Regions from separate parts of the Peribacillus sp. NPDC096448 genome, predicted to be linked through region 2. Evidence: riboswitches for the same ligand, from Rfam matches in the RefSeq annotation. Region 2 holds a riboswitch; each other region holds the start of a gene.
What was found. Region 2 has a riboswitch for cyclic di-AMP ahead of ACIQ0C_RS24070 (hypothetical protein). Riboswitches for the same ligand answer to the same signal wherever they lie in the genome.

Region 1 (4,197 bases), on a different contig from region 2:
AATGAATTCGAAGCAGCAAAGTTGCTGATTTTGAGTGGCAATATAATAACAGGAATAATCGACCCTTCCATATACATATTTTTAGCAGCTCTATTCTTTTGGATCGTTACTGATATCCCATATATAAAATTGGTAATCGTTCAAATGATTCTTTTTGGCTTGCAATTAGTTGAAAAAGCATTATTGATTCCCCTATTCGTTTTAATGGATATAGGCAGTGATGCCAACCCTTTTTCATTGGGAATCATCAGTCAGTATTTTCTCAGAAGTGATTATTTCATTCACTTTTTCAGCGAAATCACCATTTTTCAATTTCTTATTATTGCTCTGCAATATTTTTATTTAAAGGAATTTTCAGGACGAAATAATTATTTGATCCTTTTAATGATTGTTCTATTCTATCTGGCCACATGGTTTGTTAAAGCCTTTTTAGGATACATCCAAGTAGGCGTATTTGTATAAGGCGGGTGAAATGAATGAGCGGTAATTGGAAAATAGCAGCGGTCTCCATTGCGTCGATAGTGTTAATAACCGTTAACTTATACCTTATTGAAAAAAAAGAAAGCAAAGTGGAACGGACTGTTTTCGTTGAAAACTGGACTAAGGTAAAAAAAGATACAGTTACGGATACCATCCAAACAAATGGGGTAATTAAACCAGTAGAAGAGTATGATATCTATTTTGATACCCAGAAAAATGATTTTAAGAAATTCCTTGTAAAAGAAGGCGATGCAATTACGGCTGGCTCCTCGTTGTTTGAATATACGACGACCGAACTTGATGCGCTTAAAGCGAATTTGGAAGCGGAGAAAACGGCAGCTGAGGGAGAGATGGCAGGGATTGAGGAATACATAGGGAAGTTGAGGTCTTATCAAGGGACCGTGACCAGTGAAACTGAAAAAGCGGCAATTGATGAATCGGTGGAAAAAAACTTGAATATTGATATAACGACAAGCTCTTCAGATCTTATTAAAAGTAACATTGAGCAAGAAATGTACAAGCAGGAACTAGAAAAAAACAGGTTGAATGAAAAAGTGAGAATGCTTGATGCTAAATTAAGTTCGATTGAGGAGCAGTCCAGTGCGATTGTGACGAAAAGCGAGGCTGATGGTGTAGTTAAAAATATCAATAAAAACCTGAATAATCCCATTATATCCATTGTTTCGACAAATATGGCAATTGAAGGGGATTTCTCCGAAGAGGAAATGAAAAAGGCTGAAGTGGGCATGACTATAAAAGCAAGTTCCTCTGATTCAAAAAAGGCATTGAAAGGAACGATAGGACGTATCCATTCCTATCCCGCTGAAGAGCCGTCTTTAAAAAAAGATAACAGATTTCCATTTCAAGCTTCAATCGAACCGGAAGGCGAAGAAACGGAACCTTTGTTGGTGGGATCGAAAGTGAATCTTACTGTAATAACCAATGAGAAAGCAGGTGTACCCTCCATTCCTATAGAGGCGGTACATTACCAAAAACAGCCTTATATTTACAAGTTGACTAATAAAGGATATGTGGATAAACATTACATTACAAAAGGGCTTAAGGCTGAAGGGAAGCAAGAAATCATAAAGGGACCTTCTGTAGGTGATGTCATCCTGCTGGAGCAGAATGTGGCAGTGAAGAACCATTCTTATTTTATTACACCGATTCAATTTGAAAAAGTGAAAGCTGGAACTTATAAAAAATTCACCTCAAGGGAAAAAGTAAGATATCTGTTACTTGGCATTCTGGAAAAATAACTGCTCCTTTTACAAGAGAGGTGATGTCAAATTAGGTATAAATTATATATCAATATAACTTATTTGAACAAAAATCGGGAAGCGTAATTATAGATACAATAGCCTTTAATACAGAATATTCAGACATATTGAAAGATTTTTTCTAGAATAGATGCGAATAAATATTTACAGATTATCATTTTTAGTATAATATTTTATTATAAGTTAACTCGCTTAATCTTATTCCAAGAACGGGGGACCCAATTTTGTGGATTTTATCCGCTAGGGGTGAATTCAGAAATGAAAGGGCATTTGTGTTTCCAATTCCTAACCCGACAGCTAACCTCGTCAGCGTCTTTAAGGGAACATGTGTGAATATTCACGCCAATAAGAAATCGACACATGAAGTGTCTTTTTTTTCGGCGTAAAGACAGAGTTTTTCAAAAAAAGAAAAATTACTTTCTTTTTATTAGTATCTTGTTTCCCTTACCGAGACAAAAATGTTTTTGCATCAAAGACTTTATGGAAGGTGAGGAAAGTAAATGAAGAAATTCAAATTAAGTTTAGCTAGCCAAATTTTCATTGGTTTAATACTAGGGATTATCGTTGGTGCCATTTTTTATGGTAATGAGTCGGCCCAAAGCTTTTTACAGCCATTCGGAGACATTTTCCTACGAATGATTAAAATGATTGTAGTGCCGATCATCGTATCCAGCCTTATCGTTGCAGTTGCCGGTGTAGGTGATTTGAAAGCGGTTGGTAAACTAGGTGCTAAATCATTATCATACTTTGTTGTCGTAACTATGATAGCGATTGCTGTTGGTTTAATTTCAGCGAATATCATCCAGCCTGGTGCTGGTGTGAATATGAATAACCTGGAACAAACTGATATTTCCACATATGTTGATACAGCAGAAACTAAGCAGCATGAATCATTCGTAGATACACTTGTACACATCGTGCCATCCAATCCAGTTAAAGCCATGGTAGAAGGCGATATGCTAGCGATTATTTTCTTCTCCGTGTTGTTTGGACTAAGTATTGCGGCCATAGGTGAAAAGGGTAAACCAGTATTCCGTTTCTTCCAAGGTGTGGCTGAAGGAATGTTCTACCTAACTAACATGGTCATGAAATTCGCTCCTATCGGTGTATTTGCACTAATCGGTGTGACTATCTCCAAGTTCGGTTTGGAATCTTTAATTCCGTTAGGAAAGTTAGCGCTTTCTGTTTACGGAACAATGATTTTCTTTGTAATTGTCATTCTGGGTGTCATTGCAAAATTTGTAGGATTCAATATCTTTACTTTGATTAAACTTCTAAAAGAGGAATTGATTCTTGCTTTCTCTACTGCAAGTTCAGAAGCAGTTCTTCCGAAAATCATGGAAAAAATGGAGAAAGCGGGATGTCCGAAACATATTGCTACATTTGTTATTCCGACTGGATACTCATTTAACCTTGATGGTTCTACATTATACCAAGCGTTAGCAGCTATCTTCATCGCTCAAATGTACGGAATCGATTTAAGCATGTATGAGCAAATTACGCTAATGCTAGTGTTAATGATCACATCCAAGGGGATTGCGGGTGTACCAGGTGTATCTTTCGTAGTTCTTTTAGCGACATTGGGAACTGTCGGTATTCCTATTGAAGGTTTAGCATTTATTGCCGGTATCGACCGTATTCTTGATATGGGACGTACAGTAGTAAACGTTATTGGTAATTCACTTGCGGCAATCGTTATCTCTAAATGGGAAGGTCAATTCAACCCTCCTTCCAAAAAAGAACTAGAACAACAAGTTTCTTAATACAAAAAATCCAGAGTGACATTTCACTCTGGATTTTTTTTTGAATTAAAAAGCGCTTTCTTATTTTTCTTGATGGCTGTAAGTACCTTCTTGACGCATCTTTTTGCATGTCAAAATACCCCGAAACTCATAAAGCCTTTCATCATGTCCTCCAAACCAAATTATTTCCTCTTGCTCCCAGAAGGTCAGGTGATTTTCGTTTTTATCACGATCATGTGTTGTGAAAATGAAAATACCTTCATTAAAATAAGGTTGAATTGTTTTTAAGCTACGGTCGGTTATTTCGCTGGGGAATCATCAGCATAGCGGCCCCATGAAATGAATTAATGATAAAACCTTTATTGATCAATTATTCCAATTCTATATTTTTTCCTATTGGTTAATATGGATTTTGTTTCATGTTATTTATAAGATGCAGATGTTGATTAATATTGGGGTTATATAACTTACGTGAAACTCCAAAAGTTTGATAAAATAACATTATTGATTGAGAGCTCGGAGGGGGTCAGGTTATGAAGAATGACAGCAATGATATCTTATACATGTATATGCAGGCTTCCGAACGGTTTGTCCTTTTTAATGGACTCAATTTTCGTGAATTCGTCCATTCACTGCCATATAGCTTGGATTCGATCTTATTATTGAAACATCAATTCGATGGTGGGGAATACAAT
Region 2 (4,197 bases):
AACACCTTAGGCAACTAAGAGAATTAAATCTAGTTTGGGGATAAATAAAATGACTGTAAGTAAATCAGCAGGAGAATTAAAATTAATAAATGGCGATGTCTTTAATGAAATAAAAAAAATTGAAAGTAATTCTATTCATTTAATATGTACGGATCCGCCATATTTTATTTCTAGAAAGACGAATTTTAAAAGTGGCGGTGGTGACCAAAAAAATATGGCTCAATTTCAATAGAATTTGGTGAATGGGAGAAGAGAATAGTTTAAATTGGTTTTCCCTATTACAAGAATTTAAAAGAGTACTAGTTCCAGGTGGAACAATGGTTATTTTTTACGATATTTTTAAAATAACTGATATATCAAAAGTTGCAGATAAGCTGAAGTTGAAACAAAAAAGAATAGGAATTTGGGAAAAAACGAATCCTTTCCTCATTAATGCGAAAGCCAATTATTTTTCAAACTCATGGGAATATTTTATTTCCTATACTAAAGGCACAAAAAGAACGTTTAATTCTTATTATGATAGGGCTTCTTATGAAGCACCTATAGTTAGTGGAAAAGTGAGATTTCACCCTTGTCAAAAGAAAGTTGATGTTCTCGAAAAAATAATTGCAACTCATTCTAATAAAGGTGAAACAGTATTAGATTGTTTTATGGGTTCAGGGTCAACAGGACAAGCTGCTATAAATCTAAATCGGAGCTTTATTGGTTTCGAATTAGATAATAACTACTTAACCAAAGCTTCTAGGGCTCTACATAAAGCTTTCACAAGGTGATTGTCAATTCCTATTTTCTCGTCTTAGGAAGTTTCTCTTTCAACGTTCTTGCATGTTTAGCTTAAATGTCCAATACGGGTTACCTTATTGAGAGTGTGAAGGTTTATACTTAAACTAATGGGTGCTTTACTTTAATAAGAGGGGGTGCTGCGGCGGCCTTTTTCTTATGGAACTAAAGGGTCAGGTTAGTTGCAGAAGGAAAATTACAGACAAATATAGAAACTAGTATTGACTACTTATGTGGGAGGATCTGTATGCTAAAGGAGATTTGCATTGTCAGACATTGCGAAGAACAGGGGCATCTCGGAATCTCAATTAACAGAAAAAGAGCATTGCTTCATTGTTCACTTTCCAAAATGTCGAGCAATGAAGCCTTTTTATCTGCTTTTTCCGCTTCTCTTTCTGTTTAATAATTTCTTTTTCCCCTTTAGCAGCACCACTTCCTGGGTGGCCAATTTCATTTTTAAAAGTTTCTGTTAAGGGCAGTCCATTTACATTAAGTTCGATAAAGGAACAGAAAGAGGGAAGAGAAAGAATCAATATTATTTCTTGGATTCTAAGAATTTCTCGAGGTCTCTATCTACAATAAACACTTCTAGTCTTTCCTCCATTTTCGTGCTGATATCACTATGACTGGAAAGAACGTTGCATTTTGTCAGCCGTTTCACAATCTCCTCAAAATCTTTACTGTACATTTCCCTTAACACTTGCCTCATTTCTTTGACAAGCTTCCGCCCGGTATCTTGGGAAACAAGGTGTTTTTCTTCCACAGTCAGCACTCCCTTAAAACGGGTAATGATCATATCCTGTACAATGTATGTTTTCGCCTCTTGAGGGCCCCGGCCCATTAGTTCTCGCTGAAAAGTTATAAAGGCTCCACTTATTTCAGCCTCTAGTTTCTTTTTGGAATTTACCATATTGTCTCCCCTGCTTTTCTCCAAATTTATGCAACTTATCATAATGTCCGATTTGAGTTCTTGTCAATCACTTTCGAAAAAATAATTCATAACTTGAATTAGTAAGATTTATAAAGAAAAATAGTTTTTTAACCGGAAAAATAAGTGATATCATAAGGAAACATTAGGAATAAGGAGCATATATTAAGATAAGTATGAAAAATGATCTTATTCAACCCAAAATGACAATTTACAAGGAGTAGTTAACGAGCATAAAATAACATCATATTCAACACCAACAATTGTAAATCGGCTTAGTCCTGAGTAATCAGGAACGGAGGAACCAATTTTTTGGGGTTAATTCTGCATTTGCAGAAGGGATGAGAGACTCTTTCGCCATCCTACCCGTCAGCTAACTTCGTCGGCTAAAGCGAAGGAGGTCATAAGACCGCCTTAATCATGGGGCTTTTTTGTTGTGTAAAAACGGCAAAAGGCAACTTGAATGATAAAGTAGGTCTTTTTAATTTGCCTATTTTCATATGAAAAAGGATCATGGAAGACAGAACGCAAAGGAAGCGCATGCTGGCTAGGCGTTAAGTAGACCAATGAGTACTTTTTCTCCAATTTTATATGTTTGCTTTGCAATGCATCCAATAACCGATGTGTGAATCGTATTGATTAACGCTGGAGTATGGATAGCTACTGCATGGCTGCATACATGGGGAAAGAGTAAGCATTGGTCTATTTTTTATGTTTTCAACTGGCAGGCTTTTCTTCCCCAGAAAGAATGCAGATTGAAATTAATAAGAGAAAGTACAAATGGGGTGAATCGTATGGGAAAAGTACTGCTTGTTGGAAAAGGAAAATTATTTATTTCTGTAAAGGAAAGTATAGGGGCCACCCACACGGATACAAGTAATGTAGAAACTGTTGACTATGATGAAGAATGGTTTAGGCCTACAAGAAACCTGAAGATATGTGATGGAATAATGGTTCATAAATCAGAGCAAGGTAACTGTGTTTATCTATTCCCTAATTCTCTGTTTGATGGAATTAATCTTGTGAGACTATTTTCAGAGTTCAAATCTTATAGGTTGTTTGTTGTCACTCATGACCAACAATATTCTAGTCTATATAAAAAAATGGGAGCCGATTTTGTCATCTTCAGTAAACCAGAATGTTACAGCTATAACTGGCTGCTAGCAAGTGGAACCTAGTTTCTTTAAGAAACTCTAAGGGGGTGAGTCATTGTAATTGTTTAACATATTTACAGTTTGGAAGGAGAGACGTTAATGGATCTTTTATCAGTTTCACTTACAGCTTTTTCATTCTTGTTATTTTTTGGATTTATCCATTTTTGTAACAAAGTTATAGAAGAAAAGGGAGAGTAGAAACATGCTTTTATTATTTATTGTTGGAGCACTTTCGTTGTATTTAATTCATGCTCTAATTTACCCGGAAAAATATTAATAGCTACAAAACGGAGGAAATGCAAATGGATTTTTTACAAATGGGTCTGGTATTGGCACTGGTCATTTTCCTGGCCATACCACTGGCCAAATACTTAGCAAATGTTTATTCCCTTGAAACAACAAAACAAGATCGGATATTTGGTGGGATAGAACGGGGCATTTATAAACTATCAGGTATTCATACCGGTGACATGAATTGGAAGCAATATGCAAAAGCACTGCTTTTGAGTAACTTAGTCATGTTTATTATTTCGTATATTATAATACGCTTTCAGGGGATCTTACCGGGTAACCCAAGTAAGATAGACAACATGGATCCATTATTGGCATTCAATACTGCTGTAAGCTTCCTTACCAATACCAATTTGCAGCACTACAGCGGGGAATCGGGACTTTCTTATTTATCACAAATGGTCGTCATTATGTTTTTGATGTTCACGACACCGGCTACCGGTCTTTCGTTATGTATGGCTTTTTTCAGAGGTCTGACCGGCCAGAGCAGTATGGGGAATTTTTATGTGGATTTAATTCGTTCCATCATCCGGGTGCTTCTGCCGTTATCTATTTTAATCGGTCTTGTCCTCGTATCTCAAGGAGTGCCGCAAACCCTTGATCCCACGGCGATTGCAACTACTTTGGAAGGTGCGAAGCAGAATATCGCGCGCGGGCCAGTAGCTGCATTGGAGTCTATTAAACATTTAGGGACAAATGGCGGTGGATTCTTTGGTGTCAACTCGGCACATCCCTTTGAGAATCCTAATGGTTTCACAAATATATTAGAGATTTTATCCATGTTTTTGATACCAGCCTCTCTACCCTTAACGTTTGGATATATGGCAAAAAATAAGAAAATAGGTTGGATTCTTTTTTCGGCAATGGGATTAATGTTCCTTGTATTCTTAGGTGTTACGTATTTCAGCGAACAAAATGGAAATCCATCATTAGAGAGTATAGGGATTTCTCAAGAGAATGGAAGTATGGAAGGCAAGGAGGTGCGGTTTGGAATTGCACAGAGTGCCCTTTTTACAGCCGTTACGACAGCAGCTACTACAGGTA
Region 3 (4,197 bases), on a different contig from region 2:
TGATGGCAGAAAGTTTTATATTAACATTAATTTAAAGCTTTAAAAGAGGAAGTATCCCTGCATCTTACTGCAAATCCTTTTTATTGTACGGGCTTCAAAGTAACTGTGAATTTATGAGTTGGTAATGAATGTTACTCAAATATCGACAGCGTAAGTTACTGCTGTCTTTTTTATAAAGATTAGTAAAAAAGGCAAACCTTATGTAGGTTTGCTGAGTTTGTAGACAAAAGGGTTTCTATCTAAAGTTAGTTGATTGGAATGGAAGGTGCGAGACTCCTGCGGGAAAAACGCGTCTAGGGGAGACCCCGCATGCGCAAGCCGAGGAGGCTCCCGGACCGCCCGCGGAAAGCGAGTGCCTGGAGTGGAAATCAACGTCCAAAATCTAAAAACCAATAAAAAACCGTAGACATACTCAATTTTCATTGAGTTTGTCTACGGTCTGGGCAAACCTTATGTAGGTTTGCTTCTTTTCTTAGAAATGGAACTTACTTCTTCAAATGATATGGCACTGTCGTAACAACCACATTTCTTTTATAAAGTAAGTAAGCGCGAATCAGTAAACTTGATTGGTTATGAAGTATATTGTGCCAGCCCTTCTTCGGAATGAATTGGGGGATGATCACCGTAACTTTATAATTGGATTCACTAGCCTTATGTTCAACTGTATCCACAAATTTAGTTAGTGGCTGAATGATGCTTCTGTAATAAGAATTCAGTGTAACGAGCCTTACATCCGGCTGCCATTTTTTCCACTTTTCTCCGAATTTCTTTTCATCTTCTCTTTCAAAAGCGACATAAACGGCAATGACCTGATGTGCGGATAAAGATTTTGCATAATTTAAAGAGTTCTCAACCACATGAGTTATACCCGCCACAGGTACAATGATGATATTTCCTTCAATTGGTAAGATTGGCTCACATGTTGTAATCCTTAGTTGGTCCCCAACTGCTTCATAATGCATTCTAATTCGATGAAAAATTAAAATGATGATAGGTAAAAAAATCAAAACCGGCCAAACCTGAGTAAATTTGGTTAAAAAGAATATCATCGTGACGATAAAGCTAATTATGGCACCAATTGAATTAATGGTTAATTTCATCATCCAGCCTTTTGGCTTTTCGCGAATCCATTTAACAATCATCCCGGTCTGGGATAACGTAAATGGAATGAATACACCTACCGCATAAAGCGGAATGAGATTTTCCGTATGTCCTTCAAATGCGACTATCAAGATGATGGATGCAAGTCCAAGTATGATAATTCCATTGGAATACCCTAAACGGTCCCCTCTGATCGTAAACGCCCTTGGTATGAATTTATCCTTCGCCAGATTTACCGCAAGCAGAGGGAAAGCCGAATAGCCAGTATTTGCCGCAAGTATCAAGATCAATGCAGTCGTACCTTGAATGAAGAAATACATGAAATTCCGTCCAAAGATCTCTTCAGCAATCTGGGAGACGACCGTTACCTCTGCGCTAGGAACAATGCTTAAATAATAGGCTAAGAATACGATTCCTGAAAATAATACAGCTAGTAAGGAACCCATTGCTATTAATGTTTTCGCAGCATTATTCGGTGCTGGATCTTTAAAGTTCGGGATTGCATTGGAAATCGCTTCGACTCCTGTCAATGCGGAGCTTCCTGATGCAAATGCTCTTAGCAGTATAAATAAACTGATGCCAGCTACTGGAGTCCCAAGTGACGCATGCAATTCCGGTGAGACTCCTCCCGTCAAAATCTTGTAAATTCCAACCCCAATCAAGATGAACAATGCTAAAACGAATAGGTACACCGGATAGGCCAAGACAGAGGCCGATTCCGTAACCCCCCTAAGGTTCAAGATTGTAAGTAAGATGACGAATATAATGGCTATGACGACATTATAATCATGCAGGCCGGGAAAAGCGGACGTGATGGCATCCGTACCAGCAGAAACACTTACCGCGACAGTTAATATATAATCGACCAATAAGGATCCCCCAGCTATCAACCCTGGATTGACACCTAAATTGTTTTTTGAAACCACATAAGCTCCCCCGCCATGTGGATAAGCGAAAATGATTTGTCTGTAGGACAAAATCAAAGCAGTTAACAGGATCAATACTCCGATCGCGATAGGGATTGAATACCAGAAAGCCGCAGCACCGACCGTGATCAGGACGATCAATATTTGCTCCGGTCCATAAGCAACCGAAGACAAAGCATCAGAAGATAATATCGCCAAAGCCTTTGTTTTGTTAAGCTTTTGTTCACCAAGTGCATTTGATTTTAAAGGTCTCCCAATCAAGAACCTCTTTATAGCAGATAACATCAAGAATTCACCACCATGTTTAATTTATAAGTTTATGTTTCCCAGCTGTAGCAAAAAACGAGACGAAACACAAAAATGCCTACAAGTCATAGCTAAATAGACCTGTAGACATCAATTTTTTTGTCTAACAAGCTCCACCTTCCTTCTCATATAACGCTTACGAGGTTAGCTGTCGGATTCGGACCTAAGAGTAGCCCTACCTTTTAAAGGATTCACCCCTTGGATTGTAAAAACAATCCCAATAACGGGTCCCCCGCACCATAAGGTTTAAGCGATTTAGAAATATGAAACTGTTGATTATCATACTCCCGTGAAATGGAAAAGTAAATGAAAATTTTACACAGAAATAGAATTATTCTTTGTAGGTGAGGTTTTATTCTTGACATATATTACATAAGTCATGCAAACACGTGACTCGAAGGTAGGAAAGGAGGTAAGTAAACGTCTAAAAAGAAAATAATCAAGCGCTCAATGAACAATAGGTGGTCCAAAAAAGGTTAAAATGATTGCCACATGTAGAACGTGAAGGACGAAATTAAACAGATCTGCCCCAGCTTGGATAGTCATTAAATGCATAGAATTTCGCTTTCCGATTCCATTTTAATTCCCGTCCAATCGGGGGCATTATTCCACTGATCCACCCTAATTAATTCCTTCCTTCTTGAATTGGTCTCAAATTGCTTTTTTTAAAGACAAAGTATTTCTGCCCAAGATAGTTAAGCACTGTATAAAATATCGTTCCTATCAGAACAGCCAAATTTTGTTGTATGGATAAATGGACGGTTCCTTCCAGTGATTCTGCAATGGCTTGGCCTATGGAATAAGCGGCGGAATAACAAATCAGAATTACGCAAAAGAAACGGGCAACTCCTCGCCGCCATTCTATGTCGCTTTTAAAGGTAAAAGTCCTGTTCAAAAGAAAACTCGTTACAGCTCCCGTTCCATTGCCGAAAAAAGTGGAGACCCAGTAAGATAATTCAAGAACATTCATGAGAAAAAGCATGATGGAAAGTCCAACCGCTGTATTGACTATTCCAACCAATAAAAAGCGGATAAAGGAGTTAGTGTGTTTTAGATAGTTTTTCAATACTGTTCCGTTCATTGTCTAGTTGCTCCCGTTTTTTTAAATCGAGCGGATTAAATAGATCAAGATCAACAATATATTTAGGCCGGCGTTTTGATTCATTATAGATTTTACCGATATATTCCCCAATCAAGCCGACAGCAATCAACTGCAGTCCACCGATCAACCATACGGAGGTAATTAATGAGGTCCACCCAGTTTCGGTCTGCCCATAAAATTTCAACCATAAAAAGTAAGACCCAAAGAGTAAGCTTATGAAAAAGGAAAGACATCCAAGCCATAATACAAGCCGGATCGGTGTTACTGAAAAGGAAGTAATGCCATCAAGCGCAAAAGCAACCATCTTCTTAAATGGATATTTCGTTTCCCCAGCCAATCTTTCTTTTCGGTCATAATAAACAGAGTCCGTCTTAAACCCAATGAGCGGTACAATCCCCCGTAAGAAAAGATTCGTTTCATCAAATCTCTCCAACTCCGCGATCGCCCTTTTGCTCATTAGCCTGAAATCGGCATGATTATAGACAAGGTTAACCCCCATCTTGTTCATCAATTTATAAAAACCGGTTGCAGATGTTCGTTTAAAAAATGAATCAAGGTCCCTTTTCTGGCGGACACCATATACGATTTCACATCCTTCATTGAATTTCCGAATGAATTCAGGGATGACTTGAATATCATCCTGTAAATCTGCATCAATGGAAATCACACAATCCGAGGCTTCCTTGGCTGTAAACAATCCTGCCAGGAGTGCATTTTGATGTCCAGCATTCCGGGAAAGCTTTAGCCCGCGAACATATTCAT
Region 4 (4,197 bases), on a different contig from region 2:
TTTTCCGAACGCAAGAGCAATACCTGGATTATATTGACCGGTTTGTGGAATTGCATGGGGACAAATATACACAGGAGGAAGTAAATTCCTGGTATCGGATAGTGGTGAAGGTGTTCAGTGAAGTGATGGAGAGGTTCACTGAAGCGAATCATAGATATGCCAATAAAATCATGAAGGCACAACAGGCAACGATCGATGAATTGAGCACACCCATCATTTCGCTTAAAGAAAACACGGCGCTGCTTCCCCTGATAGGCGATATTGACACGATGAGGGGCATGTCCTTGCTTGAAAACACATTACAAAAGTGCGCTGGAAAAAATGTCACCAGACTTTTCATTGATCTATCTGGCGTTCATGCAATAGATAGCGGATCGGCACACCAGCTGTCTCAATTGATTGAATCCTTACATTTGATAGGAATTCAAACAACCCTTTCAGGACTTCGGCCGGAAATAGCCATGACTGCCGTTAAGCTTCAACTGCCTTTTGATAAAGTGACGATAAAGTCCACTCTTGCCCAAGCAATCCGTACGACAAAATAATACATACATATCCAGGGCGCGGGGATGCTCGTTATACATTTCATCGAGAAGACCTCCATATGGCGGTCTTCCCGCATGTATTAGCATTCAAAATAGGTATCGGGCTACATAAAGCAAGAGCCGGAACCTTCCGGATTATTCAATATTGGCAAAGACGGCTAGATCTTCTTTATTGCCAACCACTAAAAGCATATCTTTTTCATGGATATCCTGATCCGGTGAGGGTGCTATGATAATTTCTCCATTACTCACGATGGCAATGACGCTAATATTATATTTTGCCCGCAAATCAAGCTCCCTGAGGCTTTTACCCTTCATACTCTTGGGGAGGATGATCTCCTCGATATTGTATTCTTTAGAAAGCTCTATATAGTTCAGCATGTTAGGGGAAAGAAGCTGATTCGCGACCCGTTCCCCCATATCCCTCTCAGGATAGATGACCCAGTCGGCACCGATTTTAGTGAGCACCTGACCGTGATTTTTATTAAGTGCCTTGGCGATGACTTTTTTGACCCCAAGCTCTTTTAAAAGCAAGGTAGTTAAAATGCTCGATTGCATGTCATTTCCGATGGCTACGATGACACAATCGAAATTACGGATTCCGATTGCTTTTAATGTCTCTTCTTCTGTCGTATCTGCCATGACCGCATGGGTAACGTTCAGATCCGCATTCTCGACTCTTTCCTCGTTGACATCAATACCCAATACCTCTTGGCCGGCCGAATATAATCTATGGGCCACGCTGGTTCCGAATCTGCCTAAACCGATCACGGCATATTGTCGTTTTCCCATCGTTTACACTCCTTCATTCATTATTAACCAATCATGATTTTTCCTTTTGGACGTCGGAACGGATCTGGTTTGCGCCTCATGGCGATAGCGAAGGCCAAAGTCAAAGGACCAACACGGCCTGCAAACATCGTGAAAATGATGAGCATCCTGCCAACCGGTGATAATTCTGGGGTCAAACCCATTGAAAGTCCCACGGTGGCGAATGCTGAAGTGGCTTCGAACAAAATCATCAAGAAGTCAGTTCCGCTTTCGGTGATGGTCAGCAGAATGGAGATGAGCGAAACCATGAATACGCCAATGAATGTTACGGATAATGCTTTAAAAATCGTTTCAGTCACAATGCGGTGACGGAATAAGACCACATCACCCTTTCCTTTAATCTGTGACCAAACCGTTCCGACAATCGTCGCCAATGTAGTCGTTTTAATCCCGCCGCCAGTCGATCCGGGTGAAGCCCCGACGAACATCAAGAAAATGATGAGCAGTAATGTAGGCTGAGTCAAATCAGGGATATTCAGCGTATTGGAGCCGGCTGTCCTTGGTGATACCGATTGAAATAAAGATGACAGTATTTTACCCATGAAAGATAAAGGCTGCAATGTCTTTGGATTACCGAACTCGAATAAAAAGATTAAAATTGCGCCGGTAACCGTAAGGGTCAAGCTAGTCATCAGAACCACCTTCGTATGTACGGATAAACGATGGGTGTCACGATATTCGTATAGTTCATTCATCACGATGAAGCCTATTCCGCCAAACGTGATGAGGAAGGCGACGGTAAGCGTTACGAATGGATCCGATACATATGGGGTCAAACTCCTGAATTCCCCCATTAAATCAAAGCCGGCATTATTGAAATTCGAGATGGAATGAAAAAACCCGTAATAGATCGCTTTTCCCATTGGCATATCAAAAGAAAAGCGAATCGATAAGATAAGGGCACCCACGCCTTCAATGATGGCCGTGAAAATTAAAAGCCGTTTCACTAACCTGACTATACCTGCCATGGATAGATTATTTAAGGACTCCTGCAAGAGTAACCTGCCCTTTAAAGAAATCTTTTTGCCTAGAAGGAAAAAGAAAAACGTCGCAAATGACATGAACCCTAAACCGCCTATCTGAATCAGTGTTAAGATGACCAACTCACCAAAAGTGGTGAAGGTCGATCCCGTATCCACTACGACCAGTCCTGTTACACAAGTAGCTGAGGTTGCGGTGAATAAAGCATCCAGAAAAGAAAGGCCATCGCCATTTTCAGTGGAAATCGGCAGGGTCAATAAATAGGACCCGATAAGTATCAGGATGGCAAACCCGAGTACAAGTATTTTGGGCGGATCTAACAAATTTTTTGCTTTTATCAAATTGATCATCCCTACTTATAAAAATGAAATGTGTAAAACTGTATGAATATCTTAACCATCAATCCTCATTCCGACTCTTTTTAAAGGCATAATAAAAAGACCTGCGAAAACATCGAACAGCTATTGCTCCTGAAAAAACGCGCAAAAAAGCTCCCGAAATAGGCGGTCTTATGACCTCCTTCGCTTTAGCCGACGAAGTTAGCTGACGGGTAGGATGGCGAAAGAGCTGATCTCATCCCTTCTGCAAGGCAGAATTAACCCCAAATGATTGGGTCCTCCGTACTCAATTCCCTTGAGTTTAGGCCGAAATATATTAAATTGATAAACGTATTCTACTCCCATCATTTAGCAGTTGTAAACCCCTAAATTGTAAAAAAATATTTCTTTAATAAAACTGAAAATTTACGTTTTATTTACATTGAAAAAACGTATTGACAAATATTAGTTAGCACATTATGATAGGTTCGATTAATCCGATTATGATAACCGGCAACGATGAACTTTATTCAATACTTTCAAGCAGAACAAGCTATTGCCAATCAAAATTTGTAATATATATATTATGTTTCTTTTGTAAAACATAAAGAAAAAAGCATTGCATTCGTATTTAAAGATTCAATACATTTTATTAAAAAGGCGGGCAATTATGGAGAAGACGTTCAATAGATATGTTATTAATGCTACAGGCAAGGGTGGCCAGACATATTTAACACAATGCCAGGATAAAGATGCACTAAGGAAATGGATAGCCGATCATGAGGATCAAATCATCATGGATGAGTTAAGGATAACGGATAAGAAAAAGAATCCGTTTTTAAAATTGTTTTCCCTAAGGTAATTCAATTGATTCAACATTCATTAGCGGTATTCAATTATGATCTATCCAGGAACGCCGAGCGAAAAATCCATATCTTGTTTTGCTTTTAAACTCATTTATTTTGAATGAGTTTTTTTTGCGTTATTTACAGTTTTGAACCATCAATGTTAAAATTTAGTAATGGCAATGTGGACGTAAAGAAGAGGAAAGTAAATGAAATGACCACTTTCCGAAAGAGCCCCGAAAGCAGCCGAGGATAGTTGGGGATGTATAGTGACGCATGGGAGTGGCACCGCAAATCGATCTCGTCCCGAGAGGCATTGGCTTGGGGACGGGGTTTTTTATGTACGGTCAAAGGGGGAGAAGCGATGACATTAAGAAATACATTAGTATCCTGGAAATACCCCTCCATTCTATTGTGCGGAATAGGTATCTCCAACTTCGGTTCTTGGGTTTATTTCATTGCACTTAATTTAATCGTTCTGGATATGACTGATTCAGCCTTGGCGGTAGCTGGGCTTTATATCGTTAAACCGATTGCTGCCATATTTACGAATGTGTGGGCAGGGAGCGTGATCGACCGGATAAATAAGCGGAATCTAATGGCGGCACTTGACATATTTCGCACGGTATTCTTAGTCTTGCTGCCATTGACTTCTTCTATTTGGGTCATCTATTCCCT

Region 1: another riboswitch for cyclic di-AMP. It lies ahead of ACIQ0C_RS25445 (cation:dicarboxylate symporter family transporter); the one in region 2 lies ahead of ACIQ0C_RS24070 (hypothetical protein).
Region 3: another riboswitch for cyclic di-AMP. It lies ahead of ACIQ0C_RS17720 (APC family permease); the one in region 2 lies ahead of ACIQ0C_RS24070 (hypothetical protein).
Region 4: another riboswitch for cyclic di-AMP. It lies ahead of ACIQ0C_RS19655 (TrkH family potassium uptake protein); the one in region 2 lies ahead of ACIQ0C_RS24070 (hypothetical protein).

Annotation. Positions count from the first base shown of each region.
Region 1 covers NZ_JBIWEU010000029.1:6,900-11,096, forward strand. Annotated here, with positions in the region: gene ACIQ0C_RS25435 (hypothetical protein) at 1-462, shown strand, start outside; gene ACIQ0C_RS25440 (efflux RND transporter periplasmic adaptor subunit) at 477-1,739, shown strand; cyclic di-AMP (ydaO/yuaA leader) riboswitch at 1,940-2,087, shown strand; gene ACIQ0C_RS25445 (cation:dicarboxylate symporter family transporter) at 2,261-3,523, shown strand; gene ACIQ0C_RS25450 (hypothetical protein) at 4,036-4,197, shown strand, end outside.
Region 2 covers NZ_JBIWEU010000023.1:19,905-24,101, reverse strand. Annotated here, with positions in the region: gene ACIQ0C_RS24085 (hypothetical protein) at 50-232, shown strand; gene ACIQ0C_RS24080 (DNA-methyltransferase) at 243-773, shown strand; gene ACIQ0C_RS24075 (Na-translocating system protein MpsC family protein) at 1,316-1,690, opposite strand; cyclic di-AMP (ydaO/yuaA leader) riboswitch at 1,971-2,111, shown strand; gene ACIQ0C_RS24070 (hypothetical protein) at 2,344-2,886, shown strand; gene ACIQ0C_RS24065 (potassium-transporting ATPase subunit F) at 3,065-3,139, shown strand; gene kdpA (potassium-transporting ATPase subunit KdpA) at 3,165-4,197, shown strand, end outside.
Region 3 covers NZ_JBIWEU010000010.1:139,678-143,874, forward strand. Annotated here, with positions in the region: gene ACIQ0C_RS17715 (hypothetical protein) at 1-43, shown strand, start outside; gene ACIQ0C_RS17720 (APC family permease) at 486-2,312, opposite strand; cyclic di-AMP (ydaO/yuaA leader) riboswitch at 2,451-2,596, opposite strand; gene ACIQ0C_RS17725 (GtrA family protein) at 2,959-3,414, opposite strand; gene ACIQ0C_RS17730 (glycosyltransferase family 2 protein) at 3,374-4,197, opposite strand, start outside.
Region 4 covers NZ_JBIWEU010000012.1:62,011-66,207, reverse strand. Annotated here, with positions in the region: gene ACIQ0C_RS19665 (STAS domain-containing protein) at 1-545, shown strand, start outside; gene ACIQ0C_RS19660 (potassium channel family protein) at 681-1,337, opposite strand; gene ACIQ0C_RS19655 (TrkH family potassium uptake protein) at 1,361-2,698, opposite strand; cyclic di-AMP (ydaO/yuaA leader) riboswitch at 2,871-3,013, opposite strand; gene ACIQ0C_RS19650 (hypothetical protein) at 3,345-3,536, shown strand; gene ACIQ0C_RS19645 (MFS transporter) at 3,884-4,197, shown strand, end outside.